DNA from 3 places in the Methylocystis sp. MJC1 genome. Region 2 is predicted to be linked to each of the others. Evidence: predicted binding sites of a transcription regulator. Region 2 holds the regulator's gene; each other region holds the start of a gene.
What was found. The regulator PhoB, encoded in region 2, activates phosphate uptake and scavenging genes when phosphate is short. The targets are predictions, from matches to a motif close to TGTCATNNANCTGTCAT.
Positions count from the first base shown of each region.

Region 1: the regulator PhoB is predicted to act here: its motif matches at 1,749-1,765, upstream of OGR47_RS18100 (UDP-2,3-diacylglucosamine diphosphatase).
Region 3: the regulator PhoB is predicted to act here: its motif matches at 1,568-1,584, upstream of OGR47_RS10070 (Orn/Lys/Arg decarboxylase N-terminal domain-containing protein).

Region 1 covers NZ_CP107558.1:3,768,814-3,772,084, reverse strand. The annotation lists gene aroB (3-dehydroquinate synthase) at 1-320, shown strand, start outside; gene OGR47_RS18105 (HlyC/CorC family transporter) at 326-1,630, shown strand; gene OGR47_RS18100 (UDP-2,3-diacylglucosamine diphosphatase) at 1,820-2,680, shown strand; gene OGR47_RS18095 (glycosyltransferase family 4 protein) at 2,682-3,271, shown strand, end outside.
Region 2 covers NZ_CP107558.1:154,567-157,837, forward strand. The annotation lists gene OGR47_RS00750 (GcrA family cell cycle regulator) at 354-899, shown strand; gene phoB (phosphate regulon transcriptional regulator PhoB) at 934-1,683, opposite strand; gene phoU (phosphate signaling complex protein PhoU) at 1,676-2,395, opposite strand; gene pstB (phosphate ABC transporter ATP-binding protein PstB) at 2,417-3,199, opposite strand; gene pstA (phosphate ABC transporter permease PstA) at 3,196-3,271, opposite strand, start outside.
Region 3 covers NZ_CP107558.1:2,069,618-2,072,888, reverse strand. The annotation lists gene OGR47_RS10070 (Orn/Lys/Arg decarboxylase N-terminal domain-containing protein) at 1-1,497, opposite strand, end outside; gene OGR47_RS10065 (DUF5132 domain-containing protein) at 1,841-2,149, shown strand; gene OGR47_RS10060 (hypothetical protein) at 2,146-2,586, shown strand; gene metK (methionine adenosyltransferase) at 2,632-3,271, opposite strand, start outside.

The sequences.
Region 1 (3,271 bases), 310 kb from region 2:
GGCTCGTCCATGGCGAGGGCGTCGCCATCGGCATGGCCTGCGCCGCGCGCTTCTCGGCGCGCCTGGGCCTCTGCGCCAAGGAAGACGCCGACCGCATCGCGCGCCATCTCGCCAGCGTCGGCCTGCCGACCGAAATCCGGCAAATTCCCGGCTGGAGCGCCGACGTTCATGCAATTGTCAGCGCCATGTATCAGGACAAAAAGGTCGAGGCCGGCGCGCTCACCTTCATCCTCCTGCGCGCAATCGGCGAGGCTTTCATCGCGAAATCGGTCGAGCCGACAGAGGTCTTAGGCTTTCTCAACGACGAACTGGCGCGGTAACGGTCATGCATGGGCTCGACTCCGGGGGCGGCGGGTCTTTCGCTTGGACCGATGTGCTCGTCGTCATCGCCTGCGTTTTGCTGTCGGCTTTTTTCTCCGGCTCCGAGACGGCGCTGACCGCGGCCTCGCATGCGCGCATGCATACGCTCGAAAAGGAGGGCGACAAGCGCGCCGGAGCCGTCAACCGGCTACTGCGCCAGCGTAACCGCATGATTGCGGCGCTGCTGCTCGGGAGCACTTTGGTCAACATCGGCGGCTCGGCCTTCACCACGAGCGTGCTGACCGCGGTCGCCGGGGAAAATGGCGCGGTCTACGCCACGATCCTCATGACGGCGTTACTTCTGGTCTTCGCGGAGGTTCTGCCGAAAACGCTCGCCATCAATCACCCCGACGCCATGTCGCTGCGCGTGGCGCGCTTCATCACGCCCTTTGTTTCGATCTTCGGGCCGGTGCTGGCGGCGGTGGAGTGGTTCGTGCGGATCGTGCTGGGCCTCGTGGGCGTGGAGCTCAGCCATGGCCGCACCTTGATCTCGCCCTATGAGGAGCTCAAGGGCGCGGTCGATATTCTGCATGAAGAGGGCGAGGTCGAGCGCTCGGCGCGCGATATGTTCGGCGGCGTGCTCGATTTGCAGGTGCTGCATGTCGCGGATGTGATGATCCACCGCACCAAAATGCGCACCATCGACGCCGATCTTCCTCCCGTCCAGATCGTGCGCGAGGTGCTGTCTTCGCCGTTCACGCGCCTGCCGCTGTGGCGGGAGCGGCCCGACAACTTCGTCGGCGTGTTGCATTCGAAGGATCTGCTGCGGGCGCTCGACGCCGCCGGCGGCGACGCTGCGAAGATCGACATAGACGAGGTGATGTTCGCCCCCTGGTTCGTGCCGGAGGCGACGACGCTCGAAGATCAGCTCGAAGCCTTCCTCAAGCGCAAGACGCATTTCGCGCTGGTCGTCGATGAATATGGCGAGGTGATGGGCCTCGTCACGCTCGAAGACATTTTGGAGGAGATCGTCGGCGACATCCGCGACGAGCACGATCTCGCCGTGCAGGGCGTTCGCCCGCAGCCGGACGGTTCGGTGCTGGTCGACGGCGCGGTGCCGGTGCGCGACCTCAACCGCGTCATGGCCTGGAGCCTGCCCGACGAGGAGGCGACGACCATCGCCGGCCTCGTGATCCACGAGGCGGGCGCGATCCCCGAGGCGGGCCAGGTCTTCACCTTCCACGGCTTCCGCTTCGAAGTCATGCGCCGGATCCGCAACCGCGTGACCGCGCTGCGGGTGACGCCGCAGGAGGCCGAGGCTGGGATTTGAGTTTGTAGATCCGTCATTGCGAGGACCGTAGCGACGACGCAATCCAGGGCGGCCACAGCGGCTCTGGATTGCTTCACTGCGCTCGCAATGACGGGACGATCTCGGGAGCCCGTCCCGCTGTCATCTCGCTGTGACCTGAATCTGTTGAATGACGCAAGAGTAATCCGACGCGGGGAGGCGAACACGCTCATGCCCGAACAGAATCTTGCGAACTTCCGCGCCCATCCAGCGGTCGAGCCTGAGCCCAAGCGCTACCGCACCCTCTTCCTTTCCGACCTGCATCTCGGCGCCAAGGCCTCGCAGGCGCATCTGCTGCTGGATTTCCTCAAGCACAACGACGCCGAGACGATCTATCTCGTCGGTGACATTGTGGACGGCTGGAAGCTGCGCAAGGGCTGGCATTGGCCGCAGGCGCACAATGACGTCGTGCAGAAGCTGCTGCGCAGGGTGCGCAAGGGCGCGCGGGTCATTTACGTCCCCGGCAATCACGACGAATTCGCGCGGGATTATACCGGAATGAGCTTCGGCGGCGTCGAGGTCGTGCATCATGCGATCCACGAGACCGCCACGGGCAAGAAAATGCTGGTTATCCATGGCGATGAATTCGACATTGTCGTGCGCAACGCACGCTGGCTCGCTCTGCTCGGCGACTGGGCCTATGACGTCGCCATCGCGACCAATACGGTTCTCAACCGCGCGCGCCGAATGTTCGGCGTCGGCTATTGGTCTTTCTCTGCCTGGGCGAAGTTGAAGGTCAAAGAGGCTGTCAATTTCATCGGCGACTTCGAAGAGACGCTTGCCACCGAGGCCGAGCGTCGCGGCGTCGATGGCGTGGTCTGCGGCCATATCCATCATGCGACGATCAAGACGATCAACGGCATGCTTTATGTGAACACCGGCGATTTCGTGGAGAGCTGCACGGCCATCGCCGAGCATGAGGATGGCAATTTCGAAATTCTGCATTGGCGCATGACGGCGGCCGAGCGCGCGGCCGCGTCGGCCAATCAGCCTGTGAAGGCGCTGCCTGCGCCGAAGGCGGCGGCTGCGTAAGATGCGGATACTTGTTGCGACGGATGCGTGGCGCCCGCAAGTCAATGGCGTCGTGCGGTCTCTGGAATCAATCGCGCAGGCGGCGCCGCCCCTCGGCGCCGAGATCGATTTTCTCACGCCGCGCGATTTCAATTCCGTTCCCATGCCGACTTATCGAGAGATTTCTCTCGCGCTGGCGACGCCTCGCGCCGTGCGCCGCCGGCTCGCCCAGGACTACGACCATATCCATATCGCGACCGAGGGGCCGATCGGCCTTGCGGCGCGCGCGGTCTGCCTGCGGGACAAGCGCGTCTTCACGACGAGCTTCCACACGCGCTTTCCCGAATATATCCATGCGCGCACCGGCCTGCCGGTGGGCCTGGCCTATGCGGCGCTGCGGCGCTTTCATAACGCCGGCGCCGGCGTGATGGTTGCGACCCCGAGCCTTGCGCGCGAGCTCGACGCGCGCGGGTTCAGCCGCCTGCTACGCTGGTCGCGCGGCGTCGATCATTCGATTTTCACGCCGAAAGCGAAAATCCCGCTCGATTTCCCCCGGCCAATTTTCCTCTACGCCGGGCGTCTGGCGGTGGAGAAGAATGTCGAGGCCTTCCT
Region 2 (3,271 bases):
TCGATTTTATGCGGGCGCGCTGTTTCGGTCAAATCCTAACGTCGTGGCCAACTTGGCGGCCGCGCCGAGACGCCTTTCATTTGACGTTTGGCAGGCGGTGAGTCGCCACGGCAACACTGTCGGGGAAATGCGCTCAGAAAGGCTGTGTAGAACGCCCCGTCCTGCTTGCCAGCGACTCTTGCCCGTGATTCAAAGGTTTTGTTAAGTTTTTCTCGCCGGGTCGGTCGCGTTGTTTCCGCCTGGCGCTTCTCGAGTTTCGGTGCGCGCGACGTCGCCGCTGGTTGGGTCCAGCGCAGCGAGAGTTGGTGGATTCTGTCCGGTTGCGCGCTCGAACCGGCCGCTTGGAGGTCAAAATGTCTTGGACCGATGAACGCGTCGACCTGTTGCGTAAGCTTTGGAGCGACGGTCTCAGCGCGAGTCAGGTGGCTGCCGAACTTGGCCCCGGCATCACGCGCAATGCGGTGATCGGCAAGATCCACCGTCTTGGCCTCGCCGAACGGGCGAAGACGGCCAATGCGCCGCGTCCGCGCGCCGCCAAGGCGGCCCCTCGGCAGGCGGCGGTTTCCGCCCCCGCCGCATCTGCGCCTCGCGTCGGTGGACACGCCGTGCTCGGTAATGTCGCGCTTGCGTTTACACCCGAGACGGTCGTGGTTGCGCGCGTGACGCCGAATGAGGAGGTCGTCATCCCGATGTCGGAGCGCGTGACGCTGATGGAGCTGCGCGAGTCCATGTGCCGTTGGCCGATGGGCGATCCGACGACGCCGGACTTCCGCTTCTGCGGCGGCAAGTCGCCGATCGGCGGCGGCCCTTACTGCGCGCATCACGCCCGTATCGCCTATCAGCCGGCGCAGGATCGCCGTCGCGCCCGCGAGCAGCTCAGAGCGCCGCGCTACGCTTAAATGAAATCGGCCGCGGGGGTAACGCGGCCGAAGGTCAGTCTCGACCAAAGGTCTCGTCGAAAGAATAGCCGGAGCCGCGCACAGTGCGGATCGGGTCTTTTTCCCGGCCGCGGATGAGCGCCTTGCGAAGCCGTCCGACATGCACGTCCACCGTGCGCTCGTCGATCTCCGCCGACATGCCCCAGACGCTGTCGAGGAGCTGGGCGCGCGTGAAAACGCGGCCGGGCTTCTCCATGAAATATTCGAGCAGCCGGAACTCGGTCGGGCCCAGGTGGATTTCCCGGCCCGAGCGGCGCACGCGACGCGTCTCGCGGTCGAGGTCGATATCGCCCAGCGTCAGCTTTGAGGCGACGCGCTCCGGCCGGGCGCGACGCAGCAAAGCGCGCACGCGCGCCATCAGCTCCGGGGTCGAGAAGGGCTTGACCACATAGTCGTCGGCGCCGACCGAAAGCCCGCGCACGCGCTCGGCCTCCTCGCCGCGCGCGGTCAGCATGATGATCGGCATGTCGCGGGCGGTGTCGCGCGCGCGCAGGCGGCGGCAGATTTCGAGGCCCGAGACGCCGGGCAGCATCCAGTCGAGCAGCATCAGGTCCGGCGGCGATTCCGCGATGCGCAGCTCCGCTTCGTCGCCATTATCGACGTGCTCGACCTGATAGCCTTCCGCCTCCAGATTATAAACCAGCAGCGTCGCCAGCGGGATCTCGTCCTCGACGACGAGAATCCTGGGGGCGCGGTCGCTCTTGCCGTCCCGGGTGATGGTCGGCGCGGTCGTCGTCTCACTCATGCGATGCTTCGCTCTCTGCGCTCAAAACGCCCGACCGTGCTTTGGGGCGCTCGAGCGGCATGGATTCGCCTGTCACGAGATAGACGATGGTCTCGGCGATATTGGTCGTGTGGTCGCCGATGCGTTCGAGGTTCTTCGAGCAGAACAGAAGATGCGTGCAGAACGAGATGTTGCGCGGATCTTCCATCATGAAGGTGAGAAGATCGCGAAACACCGAGTCTTCCAGCGCGTCGAGATCGGCGTCGTTCATCCAGACGGTGCGGGCGCGTTCTTCGTCACGCAGCGCATAGGCGTCGAGCGCGTCCTTAAGCTGCGTCGCCGCGATTTCATGCATCGACTTCAAGCCGACGATGGCGCGGGGCAAACGGGCCTCGGAGGCGATCTTCAGGGTGCGCTTGGCGATATTCTTGGCGAGGTCGCCGATCCGCTCGATGTCGCCGGAGATGCGGATTGCGGCGATGCATTCGCGTAGATCGACCGCCAGCGGCTGCCGGCGGGCGATGGTCATCACGGCGTTTTCCTCGATCTCGCGCTGGAGCGCGTCGAGCCGCGCGTCGCTTGCGACGACCTGCTTTGCGAGCTCGAGGTCGAGGTTGGACAATGCGTCCATCGCCTCGGCGAGCATTTTCTCCGCAACGCCGCCCATCTCGGAGATGCGACGTCCCAGCGCCTCGAGATCGCGGTCATAGGACTTGACGGTATGGTCAGTCATCGCTCGTTCCTTAAATGGGATTCAGCCGAAGCGGCCGGTGATGTAGTCCTGCGTGCGCTTTTCTCTCGGCCGGTTGAAGACGTCGTCGGTGTCGGCGAATTCGATGAGCTCGCCCAGATACATGAAAGCGGTGTAGTCGGAGACGCGCACCGCCTGCTGCATATTATGGGTCACGATCGCGATCGTGTATTGCGAGGAAAGCTCCTCGATCAGCTCTTCGACCTTCGCCGTCGAGATCGGGTCGAGAGCGGAGCAGGGCTCGTCGAAGAGCATGACCTCGGGCTGCACGGCGACGCTGCGGGCGATGCATAGGCGTTGCTGCTGGCCGCCGGAAAGGCCGAGCCCGCTCGCCTGCAGCTTGTCCTTCACCTCGTCCCAGAGCGCCGCGCCGCGCAAAGCCTCTTCGACGCGGATGTCCATATCGGCGCGCGACAATTTCTCGTAGAGGCGGATGCCGAAAGCGACGTTCTCATAGATCGACATGGGGAAGGGCGTCGGCTTTTGGAAGATCATGCCGACGCGGGCGCGCAGGGCGTTGAGGTCGATCGCCGGATCGAGGATGTTCTCGCCGTCGAGCAGCACCTCGCCTTCGGCGCGCTGACCCGGATACAGGTCGTACATGCGGTTGAGCACGCGCAGCAGGGTGGACTTGCCGCAGCCCGACGGGCCAATGAAGGCCGTCACCTTATGGCTGTGCAGCGGCAGCGAGACGGATTTGAGCGCGCGCGTCGAACCGTAATAGAAATCGAGGCTGCGCACCGAGATCTTGGTGGCGGACTGGTTCACCTGAGCGAGGGCGTTCATTTCGATTTTCTCCGGCCGGCGCTCAGCGCGCGGGCAGTGATCGACAGGGCGAGAACGGCGAGGGTGATCAAC
Region 3 (3,271 bases), 1.9 Mb from region 2:
ATCGGGAACGAAAGGATCGAAGAACCAGCGCCGCGCCGGATCCTTCTCCTTGTCCTCGAATTCGCGCCGCACGGCGCGCAGCTTCTTGCGCAGCTCGATGCCGAGACGCACTGTGTCGTCCCACAGAACTTCGCCGGAACGGCCTTTCATCATCTGCGCACCGACGTCGAGCGAAGCGAACAGCGGATAGAAAGGCGAGGTCGAGGCGTGCTGCATGAAGCCTTCGTTGAAGCGCTTGTGCTCGACCCGGCGCCTCTGCCCCTTGATATGCCGATCGCGCACATGGATCTGCGACGCCTGCGAAAAGCTCGCGAGCTGCTTATGCGTCGATTGGGTGGCGACGATGCCGGGCGAGGCCTCGGTGAGATTTTTGAGCCCCATGGCGAAGCGCCGCTCGTAGAGCGGGTGGAATTTCATGAAGCCCGCCCAGGCCTCGTCGAACAGGATATAGTCGCACAAATGGCCGATCTTCTTCACGATCCATTCGGCGTCGTAGATGGTGCCGTCATAGGTGCATTGCTCGATCACCGCGACGCGGAAGGGCCGCTCCTTGCGCCAGGCGTCCTTTTCCTTGACCAGCGGATTGTCGCGAATGCGCGCGCGCAGCGTCTCTTCGTCGAAGGCTTTGTGGTCGATCGGGCCGATCAGGCCGAGGGCGTTGCGCGTCGTCGGCAGAAAGATCGGCACGCCGCCGCTCAAGAGCAACGCGCCATGATGCGCGGCCTTGTGATTGTTGCGGTCGAAGAGCACGAGATCGCCTTCGGCCACGAGATTGGTGAGGACGACCTTGTTCGACGTGGACGTGCCGTTGAGCACGAAATAGGTCTTTTCCGCCCCGAAGATTTCGGCTGCCGCCTTCTGCGCTTTGAGCGCCGGGCCTTCGTGGGTGAGGAGGTCGCCGAGTTCGACAACGGAATTGTCCAGATCGTCGCGGAAGACGGCTTCGCCGAGATGCTCCATGAAGATGCGGCCGATCGGGCTGCGGCTATAGAAAATGCCGCCATTATGGCCGGGGCAGGTCCAGAGCTGATTGCCTTCTTCGGCGTAATCGACAATGGCGCCGAAGAAAGGCGTCTTCAGCGTGTCGGCATATTGCTTGAGGCGCGAAACGAGGTTCTTGGCGATGAACTCCGGCGTCTCCTCCGCCAGGAACACATAGCCGTCGATGAAGTCGAGCACCTCGACCGGAATATCCTCGAAGCGCTTGCGGCGGATGAGCAGCACGATCGGCATATCGAGGCCGCGCTTGCGCATCAGATCGATGAGCGAAGCGGTCTTGCCTTCGATGCCCCTTTTGCCCCAGTCGACCACAAGGCATCCGATCGCGGCGTCCGTCTGCACGACGATCTCGGCGTCCTCCAGCCGCCGCGCCCGCACGACCTGAAAGCCCATGCGCTCGATGGCCGCGATGATCTGATTGACGCGCAGGCCTTCGAGGTCGTCTGCCTCGAAATTGGGCGCGGAGAAGAGGAAAGTGAAGCGCTGGGAAAAGTCCATCCGATGCCGTCCATTCGGAAAGCGCGCGCGAAGCTGAGCCGCGCTGTCGCGTCTCGCAGACACTTCTTCGATGACGCAATCGTGACAGCGCGCGGGGTTTACGCCGTTAGCTTGTCAGAAGGCGAGAAGGTAGGCCACCACGAAAAGTTGTCGGGGAAGATGCATCCTTCATGCTGGCCCATTCAGATGAGCATCGGCCGCGCTTCGTAAAAAGCGAGCCGTCATATAACATTCGCGACAGCATCGGACGGTGCGGGCGACGAACGGCAGTTTATGCGCTCGTGAGCGCCTCATTGTCGCGCCTATATATAAACGCCTTGGTTTCCGACGGGGAGAATGCTTCATGAAGCCCTGGGGATTTGCATTTGGCGTGGCGGCCGGCGCCGCAGCGGCTCTCCTGCTTGGCCGCGAAGGAAATCGAGCGCGTCCTGTCGCCAAGGCTGCGCTAAAAGCCGCCGTTCTGGCATTGCACGAAGCCCGCGTGCAGGGCGCGCAACTCATGGAGGCGGCGGAGGACCTTTTCGCCGAGGTGAAGGCGGAGGCGGCCTCTGAAATTTTCACGGCCGCCACGGGGGAAGCCAAGAAGGCAGCCGGCCCAATGCCTGAGAAAGCCGCCGAGGCTGCGCCGCAGCCGGCTTCGAAAGGGGCATGACCATGGAAGCGAGCCTGCCAACCGCCGAAATCGCTCACGCCATGCCCGGAAGGGCCCGTCTGCGATTTCCCGACCGCCTTGGGGACTCGGCCTTTTTTGCCTCAGTCTCCAGCAGCCTGTCGGCGTTGCCGGGCGTCTCCAAAGTTGCGGCGCGGCCGTTCACCGGCAGTGTCCTCATCGAGCACGGGGGATCGCTCGATAAGGTGAGCGAAGCGGCGCGGGAAGCCGGGCTTTTCGCAGTCGGCAAGGCTCCGCCCGCGTCCACCGAGCTACCGGTCGAGATCGATCCGCAGGCTTTCGTTTCATTGGCGCTGATGGGGTTCGCGCTCTGGCAGATGTCCCGAGAAAAAGTCCTGCCGCCGGCTATTACGCTGCTTTGGTACGCCAGTAATCTGGCCGGCGTCTGGCGCAATGTCGTAACTGAGGGTGGCAAGTAGCTCGAGCAGCTTAGAGACGCCTCCATCGTCGCAAGACGCCTTCTCCTAACCGCGCAAAGCCTCGGCAAGATTCGTCGCCTCCCAGGGCAGGTCGAGGTCGCCGCGCCCGAAATGCCCATAGGTCGCGAGCGGCAGGTAAAAGCCGGAAGCGCCGGCGGCCTTGGGACGGCTTCGCAGGGAAAAGCGCCTTACGATGGCGGCGGGGCGGAAGTCGAGGACGGCGGCGAGGCGCTTGGTGATCGCCTCGTCGCTGAACCTGCCGGTATTGAAAGTCTCGACGCTCAGGCTCAGCGGCTCGGCCTGTCCGATGGCGTAGGCCAGATGGACCTCGCAACGCTCCGCCAATCCGGCGGCGACGATGTTTTTGGCGGCGTAGCGCGCCGCATAGGCGCCGGCGCGCTCGATGCGGGAGGGGTCTTTGCCGGAGAGCGCGGAACCGCTCATGCGTGCGATCTCTCCGTAGGAATCGATGCCGTTCTTGCGCCCCGTCAGCCCGGCGTGGCGCCCCGGCCCGCCAATCTCGAGAGGCTCGCCGGCGTTGATGATGACCCGCGTTTCGCCGTCCGGCTTGACGTCACTGCCCGCCAGGGCGTCGAGCGCCAATGTGCGCAGCCGATCCTGCGCTTCCGTTGCGCTCGGATCGTTCAGCGCCACGGTGAGCGACAGGCTATGCACGCGGATCGCG